2 regions of the Streptomyces sp. PL-25 genome follow, and region 1 is predicted to be linked to the other one. Evidence: riboswitches for the same ligand, from Rfam matches in the RefSeq annotation. Region 1 holds a riboswitch; the other holds the start of a gene.
The links. Region 1 has a riboswitch for thiamine pyrophosphate ahead of thiO (glycine oxidase ThiO). Riboswitches for the same ligand answer to the same signal wherever they lie in the genome.
Positions count from the first base shown of each region.

Region 2: linked by a shared signal. The riboswitch ahead of R4Z62_RS01435 (purine-cytosine permease family protein) and the one ahead of thiO (glycine oxidase ThiO) in region 1 are both predicted to bind thiamine pyrophosphate.

Region 1 is NZ_CP136997.1:1,831,873-1,839,496, forward strand. It holds gene R4Z62_RS08135 (Rv2175c family DNA-binding protein) at 52-417, opposite strand; gene R4Z62_RS08140 (NAD(P)/FAD-dependent oxidoreductase) at 518-1,798, opposite strand; TPP riboswitch at 1,948-2,059, shown strand; gene thiO (glycine oxidase ThiO) at 2,057-3,220, shown strand; gene thiS (sulfur carrier protein ThiS) at 3,253-3,453, shown strand; gene R4Z62_RS08155 (thiazole synthase) at 3,458-4,252, shown strand; gene pknB (Stk1 family PASTA domain-containing Ser/Thr kinase) at 4,377-6,326, shown strand; gene R4Z62_RS08165 (deoxyribonuclease IV) at 6,429-7,352, shown strand; gene R4Z62_RS08170 (sulfite oxidase-like oxidoreductase) at 7,381-7,624, opposite strand, start outside.
Region 2 is NZ_CP136997.1:338,493-346,116, reverse strand. It holds gene R4Z62_RS01455 (helix-turn-helix transcriptional regulator) at 1-164, shown strand, start outside; gene R4Z62_RS01450 (acyl-CoA dehydrogenase family protein) at 405-1,661, shown strand; gene R4Z62_RS01445 (LLM class flavin-dependent oxidoreductase) at 2,193-3,350, shown strand; gene R4Z62_RS01440 (hypothetical protein) at 3,374-3,937, opposite strand; gene R4Z62_RS01435 (purine-cytosine permease family protein) at 4,068-5,468, opposite strand; TPP riboswitch at 5,458-5,553, opposite strand; gene R4Z62_RS01430 (DUF2891 domain-containing protein) at 5,619-6,638, opposite strand; gene pcp (pyroglutamyl-peptidase I) at 6,638-7,288, opposite strand; gene R4Z62_RS01420 (DUF979 domain-containing protein) at 7,353-7,624, opposite strand, start outside.

The DNA.
Region 1 (7,624 bases):
GCGCGGCTACGCCCCGCACGGCTCGGTGGGCCGGTCGTCCCGGCCTCGGGCTCAGACGGCCAGCGCCTGGGCGCGGCGCTTCACCTCCGTGCCGCGGTTCTCACTGAGGGCCTGCGCGGGGGTGCCGGGCAGGCTGGGGTCGGGGGTGAAGAGCCACTCGATCATCTCTTCGGCCGTGAAGCCGTCGTCCCGCAGCAGGGTCAGGGTCCCGGTCAGGCCCTTGACGACCTTGTCCCCGTCGATGAAGGCGGCGGGGACGTGCAGCGCGCGGTTCTCACCCCGGCGTACGGCGATGAGCTGGCCCTCCTTCACCAGCTGCCGCACACGCGTCACCTCGACGCCGAGCATCTCGGCGATGTCGGGGAGGGTGAGCCAGGCGGGGACGAGCCCATCGGTCTTCGCGTCAATCTCGGTCACAGAACCAAGCGTGCCATCTGCCACTGACACGCGGAAGCCGACCCCGTCCACCCGGGCGGCGCGGCCGGGCACCGCGCCCTGGGACCTCCCCTGGCTATAGCTAGCCGACGGCCGTCTTCAGCGGCCGCGCCGGGTCCGCCAGCAGCTCGGGGTCCATCGGCGCGCCTCCCTCGATCAGCCGTCTGCCCTGGGCGAGATCCCGCGGCCGGCCGACCGCCAACAGGGCGACCAGCCGCCCCTGGCGCAGCCAGCAGACCGTCCACGCCGGACCGGACGGCTCGCCGCGCCAGACCATGGCGTCGGCCGCGGTGTGGTGCCCGGCGTACTGCACGAACCGGCCGAACTGCTCGGACCAGAAGTACGGCACCGGGTCGTAGGCCGCGGGGGTCAGGCCGATCACGTCGGCGGCGACGGTGCGCGGCCCCTGGAGCGCGTTGTCCCAGTGGTGGACCAGCAGGCGTTCGCCGTAGCGGCGCGAGGGGAAGGAGGCGCAGTCGCCGACCGCGTACACGTCCGGGGCGCTGGTGCGCAGATGGTCGTCGGCGAGCACCTCGCCCCACTCGCCCAGGGCGATGCCGGAACCGGCCAGCCAGGCGGTGGCGGGGCGGGCGCCGATGCCGACGACCACGGCACCGGCGGGCAGCCGCTCGCCGTCGTCGAGGACGACCGCTCCGGGCTCGACGGCCGCCACGCGCGCGTGGGTGCGCAGCACGGCGCCGCTGTCGGCGTACCAGGCGGTCATGGGCGCGGCCACCTCGGCGGGCAGGACGCCCGCCAGCGGCCGGCCGGCGGCCTCCACGACCGTCACGGCGCAGCCCGCCTCGCGCGCGGCGGTGGCGAACTCGGCGCCGATCCAGCCCGCGCCGACCACCACGACGTCGTGCTGTCCGGCGAGGACCGGGCGCAGCCGTTCGGCGTCGTCCAGGGTGCGCAGCAGGTGCACACCGGGGACGTCCTCGGTGCCGGGCAGCCGCACCGGTTCGGCGCCGGTGGCCAGGACGAGCACGTCGTACGGGACGGGCCCCGCGGAGGTGTCGAGCACATGGACGTCGGTGTGTACGGCCAGGGCCTCGCAGCCCAGGCGCAGCTCGACGCCGAGGGCCTCGAAGTCGACGTCGAAGGCGGAGCCCTCCGCCTTGCCGAGCAGGACGGCCTTGGACAGCGGCGGCCGGTCGTAGGGCTGGTGGGGTTCGGCGCCGATCAGGGTGACCGTGCCGGTGAAGCCCTGTTCACGCAGGGCGACCGCGGTCTGCACGCCGGCCATGCCCGCGCCGACGACGACCACGCGCCGCGGCTGCGGCGCGCCCTGCCGGGCCCGCCCGTGCTCCTGCTCCCGCGCCTGCGCCTGCGCCTGTCCCGGTTCCGGTGTCTGCTCGCTCACCCGATCACCATAGTCACCTGACAAGGCGTCAGGCAGGGGGCCGGTCCGGGCGCGGGTACCGGTCCGGTCCGGGCCCCGGTCCGCGGGGAGGCGGCGCACCGGAGGCTCCCTTACAGAGGCGCTGCTCGTGGGGCTAGGCTGGCGACCGTACAAGCACTCGCGGGAGCCCGGACGCACCGGGCTGAGAGGGAGGCTGGCGGCCTCCGACCGTACGAACCTGATCCGGGTCATGCCGGCGAAGGGAGGGGCTGGACGCCCATGTCGTCGCCACGTACGTCAGACGTCCTCGTCGTCGGGGGCGGAATCATCGGGCTCGTGACCGCCTGGCGGGCGGCCCTGCGCGGGCTGTCCACGGCCGTGGTGGATCCCGAGCCGGGCGGCGGGGCCGCGCAGGTGGCGGCCGGGATGCTGGCCGCCGTCACGGAGCTGCACTACGGCGAGGAGACGCTGCTCGGCCTGAACCTGGCCTCGGCCCGCCGCTATCCGGACTTCGCGGCCGAGCTGACCGAGGCCACCGGGCACGACCTCGGCTACCGCCGCTGCGGCACGCTCGCCGTCGCGCTGGACACCGACGACCGCGCCCACCTGCGGGACCTGCACGCCCTGCAACTGCGCTGCGGGCTGGAGGCGGAGTGGCTGTCCGGGCGGGACTGCCGCCGTCTGGAGCCGATGCTCGCGCCGGGTGTGCGCGGCGGTCTGCGGGTGGACGGCGACCACCAGATCGACCCGCGCCGTCTGTCCGCCGCCCTGGTGGCCGCCTGCGAGCGCGCCGGGGTGGTCTTCCACCGCGACCGGGCCGAGCGGCTCACCCTCGCCCGGGGCCGGGCCGCGGGGTGCGTCCTGCGCGACGGCACGGCGCTCGGCGCCGAGCAGGTGGTGCTGGCCGCCGGCAGCCTCAGCGGACGCCTGGCGGGGGTCCCGGACGAGGTGCTGCCGCCGGTGCGCCCGGTCAAGGGGCAGGTGCTGCGGCTGACCGTGCCGAAGCGGTACGCGCCGTTCCTGAGCCGCACCGTGCGCGCCGTGGTGCGCGGCGGCCACGTCTACCTGGTGCCGCGCCTGAACGGCGAGCTGGTCGTCGGCGCCACCAGCGAGGAGCTGGGCTGGGACACGACGGTGACCGCGGGCGGCGTCTACGAGCTGCTGCGCGACGCGCACGAGCTGGTGCCCGGGATCACCGAGCTGCCGCTGACCGAGACCCGCGCCGGACTGCGCCCCGGTTCCCCGGACAACGCGCCGCTGCTCGGCCCGACCGGTCTGGACGGGCTGCTGCTGGCCACCGGGCACCACCGCAACGGCGTGCTGCTCACCCCGGTCACCGGCGACGTCATGGCGCACGCCCTGACCACCGGCGCGCTGCCGGACGAGGCCCGTCCCTTCACCCCGCGGCGGTTCGCCGCCGCCCGCACGGAGCAGCCCGTATGAACACCTCCGCACCCCCGCCCCCGCCCCCGCTCCTGTCCGTCTCCGTCAACGGCGAGCCGCGCGAGATCGCGCCCGGCACGGCCCTGGACGCCGTCGTGCGCGCCGTGACGGCTGCGCCCTCCGGGGTGGCCGCCGCCGTCAACGAGACCGTCGTCCCGCGCACCCAGTGGCCCGCCACCGCGCTGTCCGAGGGCGACCGCGTCGAGATCCTCACCGCCGTCCAAGGAGGCTGACCCCATGGCCGACGACCCCTTCCTCCTGGGAGGCACGTCCTACACCTCCCGGCTGATCATGGGCACCGGCGGTGCGCCCAGCCTGGACGTGCTGGAACGGTCCCTGGTGGCCTCCGGCACCGAGCTGACCACGGTCGCGATGCGCCGGGTGGACCCCTCGTCGCACGGTTCGGTGCTGTCCGTGCTGGACCGGCTCGGCATCCGGGTGCTGCCCAACACGGCGGGCTGCTTCACGGCGGGCGAGGCGGTGCTGACCGCCCGCCTGGCCCGCGAGGCGCTCGGCACCGACCTGGTCAAGCTGGAGGTCATCGCCGACGAGCGCACCCTGCTGCCGGACCCGATCGAGCTGCTGGACGCGGCGGAGACGCTGGTCGACGACGGCTTCACGGTGCTGCCGTACACCAATGACGACCCGGTGCTCGCCCGCAAGCTCCAGGACGTGGGCTGTGCCGCGGTCATGCCGCTGGGCTCGCCGATCGGCTCCGGCCTCGGCATCCGCAATCCGCACAACTTCGAGCTGATCGTGGAGCACGCGCGCGTGCCGGTGATCCTGGACGCGGGCGCCGGTACGGCCTCCGACGTGGCGCTGGCCATGGAGCTGGGCTGCGACGCCGTGATGCTCGCCTCGGCGGTGACGCGGGCGCAGGAGCCGGCGGTGATGGCGGAGGCGATGCGGCACGCGGTGACGGCCGGCCGGCTGGCCCGGCTGGCGGGCCGCATCCCCAAGCGCCACTTCGCGCGGGCGTCGTCCCCGGAGCAGGGCCTGGCCGCCCTGGACCCGGAACGGCCCGCGTTCTAGGTCCCGTCACAGGGTCCCGTCACAGGCCCCGCGCGCGTGGGAAGCGTCACAGCTCGGTCGCAGTCCCGGCGCCGGGGCCCGCGGGGCGGTGAGGGTGTCGGTGGCGGCTCGTAGACTCACGTGCGTGGATACGACCCTTCAGGACCCTCTCGTCGGGCAGGTGCTCGACGGCCGGTATCGCGTCGACGCGCGGATCGCCGTCGGCGGGATGGCCACGGTCTACCGGGCCCTGGACACCCGTCTGGACCGCGTGCTCGCGCTCAAGGTGATGCACCCGGCGCTCGCGGTCGACGGTTCCTTCGTGGAGCGGTTCATCCGGGAGGCCAAGTCGGTGGCCCGCCTGGACCACCCGAACGTGGTGCAGGTCTTCGACCAGGGCACCGACGGGTCGTACGTCTACCTCGCCATGGAGTACGTCGCCGGGTGCACGCTGCGTGACGTGCTGCGCGAGCGCGGGGCGCTCCAGCCGCGGGCCGCGCTGGACATCCTGGAGCCGGTGCTCGCGGCGCTCGGCGCGGCGCACCGCGCCGGGTTCGTGCACCGCGACATGAAGCCGGAGAACGTGCTGATAGGGGACGACGGCCGGGTCAAGGTCGCCGACTTCGGGCTGGTCCGCGCGGTGGACTCGGTCACCAGCACCACCGGCGCCGTCCTGGGCACCGTCTCCTACCTGGCCCCCGAGCAGATAGAGCAGGGCACCGCCGATCCCCGCGTCGACGTGTACGCGTGCGGTGTGGTGCTCTACGAGATGCTGACCGGCGGCAAGCCCCACCAGGGCGACAGCCCGGCCCAGGTGCTGTACCAGCATCTGCACGAGGACGTGCCGGCCCCGTCCGCAGCGGTGCCCGGCCTGCCGTACGCGCTGGACGAGCTGGTCGCCGCGGCCACCGCGCGCACCGCCGGCGTCCGGCCGCACGACGCGGTGGCGCTGCTGGCGCGGGTCCGCGAGGCCCGCGCCGCGCTCTCCGCGCAGCAGCTCGACGCCCTGCCGCCGCAGGCCCGCACCGCGGAGCACGACAACGGCGAGGACCGTACGAGCGTGATCCCGCGCGCGCTGACGGTGCCGCGTCCGCTGCCGGTGAACGAGGACACGCCGGACCCGGCCGGTGCGGGCGGCGGGGACCCGCTGCACCGCACCAGCCGCTTCGAGGCGTCCGCGGCCCTGGCGCCCCGGCGGTCCGTCCGGCGGCCGAAGCGGATGGTGCTGACCGTGGTCGCCGCCGTCCTGCTGCTCCTCGGTGTCGGCGGCGGCGTCTGGTACATCAACTCCGGCCAGTTCACGAAGGTGCCGCCGCTGCTGGCGAAGACCGAGGCACAGGCCAGGAAGCGGCTCGACGCGGCCGGTCTGGACGTCAAGGACGTCAAGCACGCCTACAGCGACACCGTGAAGCGCGGCACCGTCATCAGCACCGACCCGGCGGCGGGCGCCCGGATCCGCAGCAACGACGCGGTGACGCTCACCGTCTCCGACGGCCCGGAGACCGTGAAGGTGCCGGATCTGAAGGGCCGCACGCTGGACGCGGCCCAGCGCCTGCTGAAGAAGGCCGGTCTGGAGCCGGGCATGGTGCGCCGCGCGTTCAGCGAGGACGTCGCGAAGGGCTCGGTGACCGGCACGGACCCCGCCTCGGGCACCGAGCGGCACGCGGGCTCGGCGATCGCGCTCACCGTCAGCAGGGGCAGCCCGGTCGACGTGCCGGACGTCGCGGGAGACGACCTGGACCAGGCGAGGTCCGAGCTGGAGGAGGCGGGCCTGAAGGTGACGGTCGCCTCCGAGCAGGTCAACTCCGAGCACGACAAGGGGCAGGTCGCCCGGCAGAGCCCGGCGGCCGGCGGCCAGGCGGCCGAGGGCGACACGGTCACGCTGACCCTGTCCAAGGGCCCGGAGATGATCGAGGTCCCGGATGTGACGGGCGACAGCGTCGACGATGCGCACAAGGCGCTGGAGGACGCCGGTTTCAAGGTCTCCGAGGACCGCGGGCTGCTCGGCCTGTTCGGCGACACCGTCAAGAAGCAGTCGGTGGCGGGCGGCGGGCAGGCGCCGAAGGGCTCGACGATAAAGATCACCATCAGGTGATCCCGCCGGGGTGCCCGCAGGGCACGGCAGGAGCGGGCGGAGGAGACGGGGATCACCTCGGCCGGCGTCCGGTGGCCCCGGCCCGCATGACACCCTGAACAGGTGAGCAGCCAGCAGTCCCCCGCCCCCTCCCCGTCCGCCGCGGCCCCGGTCCCGGCCCTGTCCGGCGCCGCGCGCAATCCGGTCGGCGGTCATGTCCCCGTGGCCGGCGGGCTGCACTCCGTGGGCCTGTCCTACGCCCGTGAGCTGGGGGCCGAGACCGTGCAGGTCTTCGTCGCCAATCCGCGCGGCTGGGCCACGCCCACCGGCGCCCCGCGCCAGGACGAGGCGTTCCGCGCGGCCTGCGCCGAGCAGTCGGTCCCGGCCTATGTGCACGCCCCGTATCTGATCAACTTCGGCTCGCACACCGAGGCGACCGTGGAGCGCTCCGTCACCTCGCTGCGGCACTCGCTGCGGCGCGCCCGGCAGATCGGCGCGCTCGGCGTCGTCGTGCACACCGGCAGCGCGACCGGCGGCCGGGACCGGGCGGTGGCGCTGAAGCAGGTACGGGAGCACATGCTGCCGCTGCTGGACGAGCTGACCCACGACGACGACCCGTGTCTGCTCCTGGAGTCGACCGCCGGACAGGGCGCGTCGCTGTGCTCGCGCACCTGGGACTTCGGGCCGTACTTCGAGGCGCTGGACGCCCATCCGATGCTGGGCGTCTGCCTGGACACCTGCCACATCTTCGCCGCGGGCCACGACCTGACCGGCCCGGACGGCATGCGCCAGACCCTGGACCTGCTGGTGGACACGGTCGGCGAGGGCCGGCTGAAACTGATCCACGCCAACGACTCCAAGGACGTGGTGGGAGCCCACAAGGACCGGCACGAGAACATCGGCTCCGGCCATATCGGCGAGGACCCCTTCCGGGCCCTGATGGCGCATCCCGCCACCGCGGGTGTGCCGCTGGTGATCGAGACGCCCGGCGGCAAGGAGGGGCACGCGGCGGACGTGGCCCGGCTGAAGCGGCTCAGGGACGGCTGAGCCGGTCAGGGACGGCTGAGCCGGAGCCTCACAGCCCGGGGCCGTCCCCGGGCTCCTCCTGGTAGGAGTAGCGCTGCTCCTGCCAGGGGTCGCCGATGTTGTGGTAGCCGCGCTCCTCCCAGAAGCCCCGGCGGTCGGCGGTCATGTATTCCACCCCGCGGACCCATTTGGGGCCCTTCCAGGCGTACAGGTGGGGGACGACCAGGCGCAGCGGGAAGCCGTGCTCGGCGGTGAGCAGTTCGCCGTCCTTGTGGGTGGCGAAGAGGGTCCGG
Region 2 (7,624 bases), 1.5 Mb from region 1:
GCGTCACCCTGCGCGTGGAACGGCTCGACTGGCTGCCCCCGGTCCTCGCCTCGCTCGACCTGCCCTTCGCCGTCGGGCGCCCCGGCGAACTCCGCGACCTCGTCGCCGCGTTCGCGGACCGCCTCGCCGAGAGCGCCCGCCGGACGCTCCCCGGACCGCCCTGACGCACGCGCCGTACGGACCTGTCGTGCGCGCCGCCCTGGCCATCCGTCGGATCCCCGCTTCCCCGTTTCCCCGCGTCGCCGCGTCCCGAGGCGCGGGACGGCCATGTCCGCCTGGCGGACGCCCTCTTGCCGGGGCCGGGCCGGGCGCCCAGGATGATTCCCTACTTATCCGATAGGAAAAATGGAGAATGGTGGGGTCGCCGTGAGCACACCCGTTGCGCGTCCGTCCGGGGTACGACGATGAGCGGGGCCGCGGAGGCCGACGACGTCCATGGCACCGACGACGCCGCCGGGGCGACCGGGATCTGGAAGCGGGTCGCCCAGGACCTCGCCGACGATCTCGCGGTGGACGCGATCGACCGCGACCGGGCCGGCAAGCCGCCCTACGACGAGGTGGCCCGGCTGCGCGACTCCGGCCTCACCGCCGCCCTCGTACCGCCGGGCGCGCGGGGCGCGGGCACCGGGTGGCGGGACGCCTGCGACATCGTCCGCCGGATCGCGGTCGCCGACGGCTCGATGGGCGAACTCCTCGGCCGCCACTACGTCCTGTCCTGGACCGCCCGCTTCCTCGCCGAGCCGGGCCACGCGGCCGAACTGGAGTCCCGTGCCGTGCGCGAGCAGTGGCTGCTGGCGGGCGGCACCGGACCGGACGGCACGGACGGGGCCCGGCACCTCGGCGACCCGGGCGCCGGCCTGACCCTGTCCCGGGCCGGCGGCGGCTACCGCCTCAACGGCCGGCGGACCCTGCCCACCGCCGTGGACACGGCCGACCGGCTCGTCCTGGACGCGGTCCGCGTCTCCGGCGGCGACGCCCTCGTCGTCCTGGTGGACCCGCGCCACCCCGGGGCCGGCCGCACTCCTGTGACCGACCGGCTGGGCCAGCGGCTCACCGGCGCGGGCACGGTGGTCTTCGAGGACGTGCCGGTCGGCCCGTCCGACGTCATCGGCGCCGCCGCCCACGACGAGGACGCGATGGCCCCCTCGGCCACCCTCGCCCCGCTCGCCCTGCGGCTCATGCTCGCCCAGGTCGTCCTGGGCGTGGCCGAGGGCGCGCTCGCCGAGGCGCGCGACCTGGCCCGTGCCGCCTCCCACGCCCGGCCCGTGACCGAACCGGCGCTCTGTCCCGACCTGCCCCCGGGCGCGGACGCCGACATGCTGCTGGCCTTCGGGGAACTGGCGCTGGCCGTGCACAGCGCCTCGGCGGTCGTCGACCGTGCCACGACCGCCATGGCGCGGAGCCTGGCCGCCGGACCGGAGCTGGACACGGAGCGGCGCGCGGACGCCGCCGCCCTCGTCGCCGCCGCCGAGGCCGTCACGGCGCGGTCGGCCCTGCGCGCCGGGGAAGGGGTCCTGGAACTGGCGGGCGCCGAGGGGCTCGACCGGTTCTGGCGCAACATCCGGGTGCTCACCGGACGCGGTCCCGCCGCCCCCGTCCTGCGCTCCCTCGGCGACCACTTCCTGCACGGCGCGCGCGCCTCGTCGGCCCCCTGGAGCTGAACCCCGGGACCGCCGGGCCCGGCCACCGCCCGCCCCGGCCGGCCCCCGGCCGAGGCCCCGCCGACGGCCCGTCAGGCGGCCCGTCAGGAAGGGTCCGGCATCCGGGCACCTGTTGACGGGCGGCGCGATCTCTTGCTCAATGGAGGGCATGACGGCCCGGCGGCAGCGCTTGACCACGCGCGACCACATCGACTTCGGTCGGGTGTGGTCCGCGGCGTGTCGCGCCTGACCCGGCAAGGGCCCGCCCGACCGGCCCGCCCCGCTGCCTCCGGGTGACCCCACGCGGACCGAGCGGTTTTCGCGCGCGTCCGCGGCCCCGGCGCTTCCTCCGCGCACCTCTCCGTACCCGACGCCCGGATCCGTACCCGACGTCCGGTTCCGCCCCCGACGCCCGAAGCCGTCGCATCGTCCCCTCGTCGCGTCCCCGCCGCGCTGGACCGGCGGCGCGGCGAGCCGACGCCGCCGCGCCCGCGCGCCCCACCGCCCACCGACCTTCTCCCCAGCAGGCCCATCGGACGAAAGGCCACTCGCATGCCCGTGGAATTCCTCGGCATCGCCGCCACCAACGACGGCTCCGAGACCACCCCGCGCTCCGGCGCCGCCTTCGACAAGGACTACACGCTCCGCCTCGCCCGAGCGCACGAGGAGTACGGCTGGGACCGGGTGCTGTTCGCCTACGGCTCCGGTTCCCCGGACCCCGCGCCGGCCGCCGCGTACGTGGCGAGCCGCACCGAGCGGCTGGGGATCCTGCTCGCCCACCGGCCCAACGTCTCCTACCCCACCTTCGCCGCGAAGACCTTCGCCACCCTGGACCAGATCAGCGACGGCCGGCTGACCGTCCACTTCATCACCGGCGGCAGCGACCACGAACAGCGCCGCGAGGGCGACACCCTGACCAAGGACGAGCGCTACGCCCGCACCCGCGAGTACATCGGCATCGTCAAGAAGATCTGGACCACCCGCGAACCCTTCGACCACGAGGGCGAGCACTACCGCTTCCACGACTTCGTCAGCGACGTCTTCCCCGTCCAGCAGCCGCGCCCCGGCGTCTCGTTCGGGGGCTCGTCGCCCGCCGCGTACGCCGCGGGCGGCGCCGAGGCCGACATCTACTGCCTGTGGGGCGAGCCGCTGGCCCGGACCGCCGAGCAGATCGAGTCCGTGCGCGCCGCCGCGCGGGCGGCGGGCCGCACCGGCCTCCCGCGCATCCAGGTCGCCTTCCGCCCGATCATCGCCCCGACCGAGGAACTGGCGTGGGAGAAGGCCCACCGCACGGTCGGCGCCATCCGGGAGCGGCGGGCCGCCGGTGCCGTACGGCACCACCGGGGCGACGCGCCGCAGAACACGGGCTCCCAGCGGCTGCTCGACATCGCCGCGCAGGGCGAGCGCTACGACCGCGCGCTGTGGACCCCCACCGCCGCCGCGACCGGCGGAGCGGGCAACTCCAACGCCCTGGTCGGCACCCCGGAGACGGTCGCCCGCGCGCTCCTGGACTACTACGACCTCGGCGTCGACATCCTCTCCGCCCGGGGGTACGACCTGCTGGACGACGCGATCGACTTCGGCCGGTACGTGATCCCGCTCGTCCGCGAGGAGGTCGCCAGGCGCGACGCCGAACGCGCGGGCGCGGCCGCCGCCGACGCGGCCGGGCAGGGTTCCCGGGTGCTGGCGCAGGCAGGCGAACGGGCGTGAGAAACACTTGATATGACGGACCGTCAGGTGTGTGCGCCGCCCGCGAGCGCGACCCTGGCGATCTCGACGGCGGTGGCGTCCGCCGCCATGGAGCACAGCACCTGCCCGCCGACATGCTGGAACCGTAGGCGCCGGACGGTCATGCGGTTGCCGCCCTGGCCGACCGTCGTGGTCTCGGCGCGCTCCACCACGCGGATGTCCCGCCAGGGGTGCGCGACGGCGTCGGTCCTGCCGGTGAGGACGAGACCGCCGTCGAAGGCATGCATGCGGGGCAGGCGGCCGTCGCGGTGCCGCTCGTGGCGCAGGGCCGCGAGGGGCAGCGCGACGGCGAGGGCCAGGAAGGCGGCGCCGAGCGCGGTGACCGCCGTGCCGTGGGACCCGGCGGTCAGGCCGATCCCCGGCGCCAGCAGGACGACCGCCGCCCCGAAGCCCGCGCAGCCGGCGTCCCCGCCGCCGAGCGCGCGGGTGGCGCGGTGCGCGCCGAACCCGTGCCGCTCCGCGACCCGGGCCGCCCGGTCGGCCGCGGCGCTCGCCCCGGACCGCCCGGTCGGCGCGCCCGAACCGGCCCCTGCCTTCTTGTGTGCCACCGACCCACCGCCTTCCCCCGGGGCCGTGCCCGGCCCCGCACGCGGGACGCCCCGCTGCTGCGAGCATGCCCAACTACGGGACGGTGCGCACGATGTCGGCGGGATAGGCGCCCCTTCCGGGCCGGTGCCGTCAGCGCCGCCGCAGCACCCGCAGCGGCGCGTAGACGAGCAGCGCGGCCACGAACGCCACCGGGTAGGCGAGGTCGGCGCCGTGCAGCGCCTCGGCGGCCGGGCCCAGGTAGAGGCCGGTGTTCATGAAGGGCACGGCGGCGGCGAAGGCGGCGGCGAACGCCGTCAGCGCGGGCCACCACGGCTGCGGGCGGGCCGTCTCCTCGGCCAGATCGACCGGGCGGCCGCCGCGGGCCCGTGCGCGGGCGGCCCAGTCGACGATGACGACGGCGCAGAACCCGGGGATCCAGTACCCGACGAAGAGCAGGACGTTCTGGAAGCGGGCGGTGGTGTCGGCCGCGTGCATCCAGAGCACCAGCGGGAAGCCGAGGACCGCGGCGAACGCGGCGGCCACCGGGCGCGGCAGGCGCACACCCGTCGTCTGGAGGGCCAGCGACCCGCTGTAGTCGTTCATGGCGTTGCTGCACAGGGCCGCCAGGGCGACCGCGAGCAGCCCGAACGCGCCGAGCGCGCCGCCGCCGAGGACCCGGTCCACGCCCCGGGCGGTCTGGTCGGTGAACTGGGCGGCACCCCACAGGCCGAGCGCCTGCACCGCGACGAACGACAGGCCGACGCCGAGCAGGGTGCACCAGAACATGCGCGGACGGGAGGCGGTCCGGGGCAGATAGCGGCTGAAGTCGCTGGCGTAGGGGGCCCAGGACAGGGCGAGGCTCAGCGCGACGGTGCAGGTCAGGACGAACGCCCCGGCGCGGTCGGCGCCGTGCGCGGTGGCGCTCGCGCCGGTGTGGCCGCCGTCGGCGAGCTTGACGGCCACGACGGTGAAGGCCGCGGCGAGCCCGAACGTCATCACCGTCTGGAGGCGGTGGATCGCCTCGTAGCCGAGCACGCCCAGCGCGCCCTGTCCCGCCATCATCACCAGCACCCCGGCCCAGAACGGCCAGCCGCAGAGCTGGGCCAGCGCGTCCCCGCCGAACAGGCCGATCAGGGCGTCCCAGGCGATGGAGGACAGCCATTGCAGGGCGCCCGGCACCGTGACGGCCCGGCCGAAGGCGAGGCGGGCCAGCGGCAGCTGCGCCGCACCGGTCCGGCTGCCCCAGGTGCCCAGGTAGGCGGTCGGCACCGCGCCCAGCAGGGTGCCGAGGACGACGGCGGCCAGCGCGGTCGGGAAGTCCAGGCCGAGCGTGCTGCCGACGGTGCCGGTGAACACGCCGGTCATGGTCAGATTGGGGGCGAACCAGACGGTGAACAGCCGCGCGGGGCTGCCGTAGCGGGCGTCCTCGGGGACCGGGGCGATGCCCCGCGCCTCCACGCGCAGATCGCCCGGGGCCGTCGGCATCCGCCCGTCGAAGACGTGCCGGGGATCTCCGGGGGCCGCTTCACCGCGGGCATACGGCACTGACATGTGACATCCCTCCGCCAGTCCTAACTGGTTCAGGTTCGACGGGTGTGATCTCAGCCCCCGTGCGGGGGCACCCCGTGTCCAGGTACGCCGGTCAGAATAGCCCCGCCCCCCCCGGCGGCGTCGGGGAGGGCGGGGGAGGGCCGGGGCGGGTCAGCGGCTCGCGCCGGGCTCCGGGTCCAGGGCGAGGACGGCGAAGGTGGCCAGCCAGTGGTCGGTGGTGAAGTCGCCGCGCTCCACGGCCGGCAGGCCCGCCGCGAGATGGGCGTCGGCGGCCCCGGAGAGGCGGGTGCGGACCGGTCCGTCCGGCAGCGCCGCCGCCAGGGAGCGCAGCGCGGCGGCCCGGCTGAGGGCGAGGCCGAGCAGATGGCCGATCTGCGGATCGGCGTGGTCGGAGACCACGGGCACGTCCAGCGGCGCGCAGGGCGCCCCGGAGCCCAGGGCGGGCAGGAACCGGTCGAGCCAGGACGCGAACCGCTCCGGCTCCAGCACCCGGCGTACGGCGTCGGCCTCGGTCAGGGCGGGGGACAGGAAGTCCTGGCCGGAGGGCTCCCAGTGCGCGGGCGCGTCGTGGTCGTCGGCGAACCAGGCCAGCAGGCGGTCCCGTACGGCACGGTCGGTCGCGGGGGACAGCTCGCCCGAGTCGAGGGCGAGGCCGAGCGCGAAGGCGCTGTTGGGGTGGTTGCCGTGGCGCACGGGATAGGTGGCCTTGGGCAGCCAGTCGGCCAGCAGCCGGTCGACGGCGGCGACGCCCGGTGCCAGCGCCTCGGTCCAGCGGGCGCCCGCCTCGCCGCCGTGGGCGCGGCACTCGGCGGCGAGCGCGAGGAGCCAGGCCCAGCCGTAGGGCCGCTCGAAGGAGGGCCGGTCGAGCAGGTAGGCGGCCTCGGCGGTGATGCGCTCGGTGGTGAGGTGCCGGTCGAGCACGGCGGTGAACGGCGCGGTGCCGGGCAGCGCGGGGGTGCCGCCGTGGCGGCGCAGCAGCCGTACCAGCAGCCAGTGCATGTGGACGGCGGAGTGCCAGTCGTAGGCGCCGTAGAAGGCCGGGTGGAGGGTGCTCGGCCGGGTGTCCTCGTCCGGGGAGGCCACCAGGTGGGCGGGGAAGTTGGGGTACTCGCGGGTGATGTTGGCCAGGGCGAGCCGGGCGAAGGGCGCCGCGTGGGAGGCGAGGGGCATCAGTGGGTGGCCCCCTCGGTGACGCGCAGGTCCTGTCCGGCGGGTGTGCTCGCGGCGGCGGCCAGCAGGGCGCGCAGCCCGCGGGCCACGGTGGCGGGCTCCAGGGCGGGCGCGGAGCCGTCGGTGACCTGCTCCGGCGCCCAGGGCACGTGCATGAAGCCGCCGCGCACCCCGGGGAACTCGGTGGCGAGCAGATGGCCGAGGCCGTAGGCGACGTGGTTGCAGACGAAGGTGCCCGCGGTGTTCGAGACGGCGGCCGGGACACCGGCCGCGCGCAGGGCGGCCACGCACGCCTTCACCGGGAGGGTGGAGAAGTAGGCGGCGGGGCCGCCGGGGATCACGGGTTCGTCGACGGGCTGGGCGCCGGCGTTGTCGGGGATGCGGGCGTCGTCGATGTTCACGGCGACGCGTTCGACGGTGACGGCGGGCCGGCCGCCCGCCTGGCCCAGGCACACGACGAGGTCGGGGGCGCTCGCCCGCACGGCGTCCCGCAGCGCGTCGAGGGCCGCGCCGAAGACGCAGGGCAGTTCGGCGGCGGTGACGGTGAGGCCGGCGGGCGGTTCGGCGGCCAGCAGCGAGGCGGCCTGCCAGGACGGGTTCACCTGTTCGCCGCCGAACGGGGCGAAGCCGGTGACGAGCACACGGGTCATGGGGCTTCCTCCAGGAGGTACGAGGGCCAGGGGGCGGGACGGCGGGCGGGGCGGTCCGGCGGGCTCAGAAGGCGAAGACCGCCATGATCACGATGCAGCAGCCCAGCAGCGGGATCGCCGTCGGTATCTGCGCCTTGATCGGCCCGTACTGGTCCTTCAGTTCGAGCAGGGTGGCCGGGACGATGTTGAAGTTGGCGGCCATCGGGGTGCACAGCGTGCCGGCGAAGCCCGCCAGCATGCCGATCGCGAGGACGGCGGCCTCGTTGCCGTGCATCTGCTGGATGAGGACGGGCCAGCCGATCGCCGCGGTCATCACCGGGAAGGCGGCGAACGCGT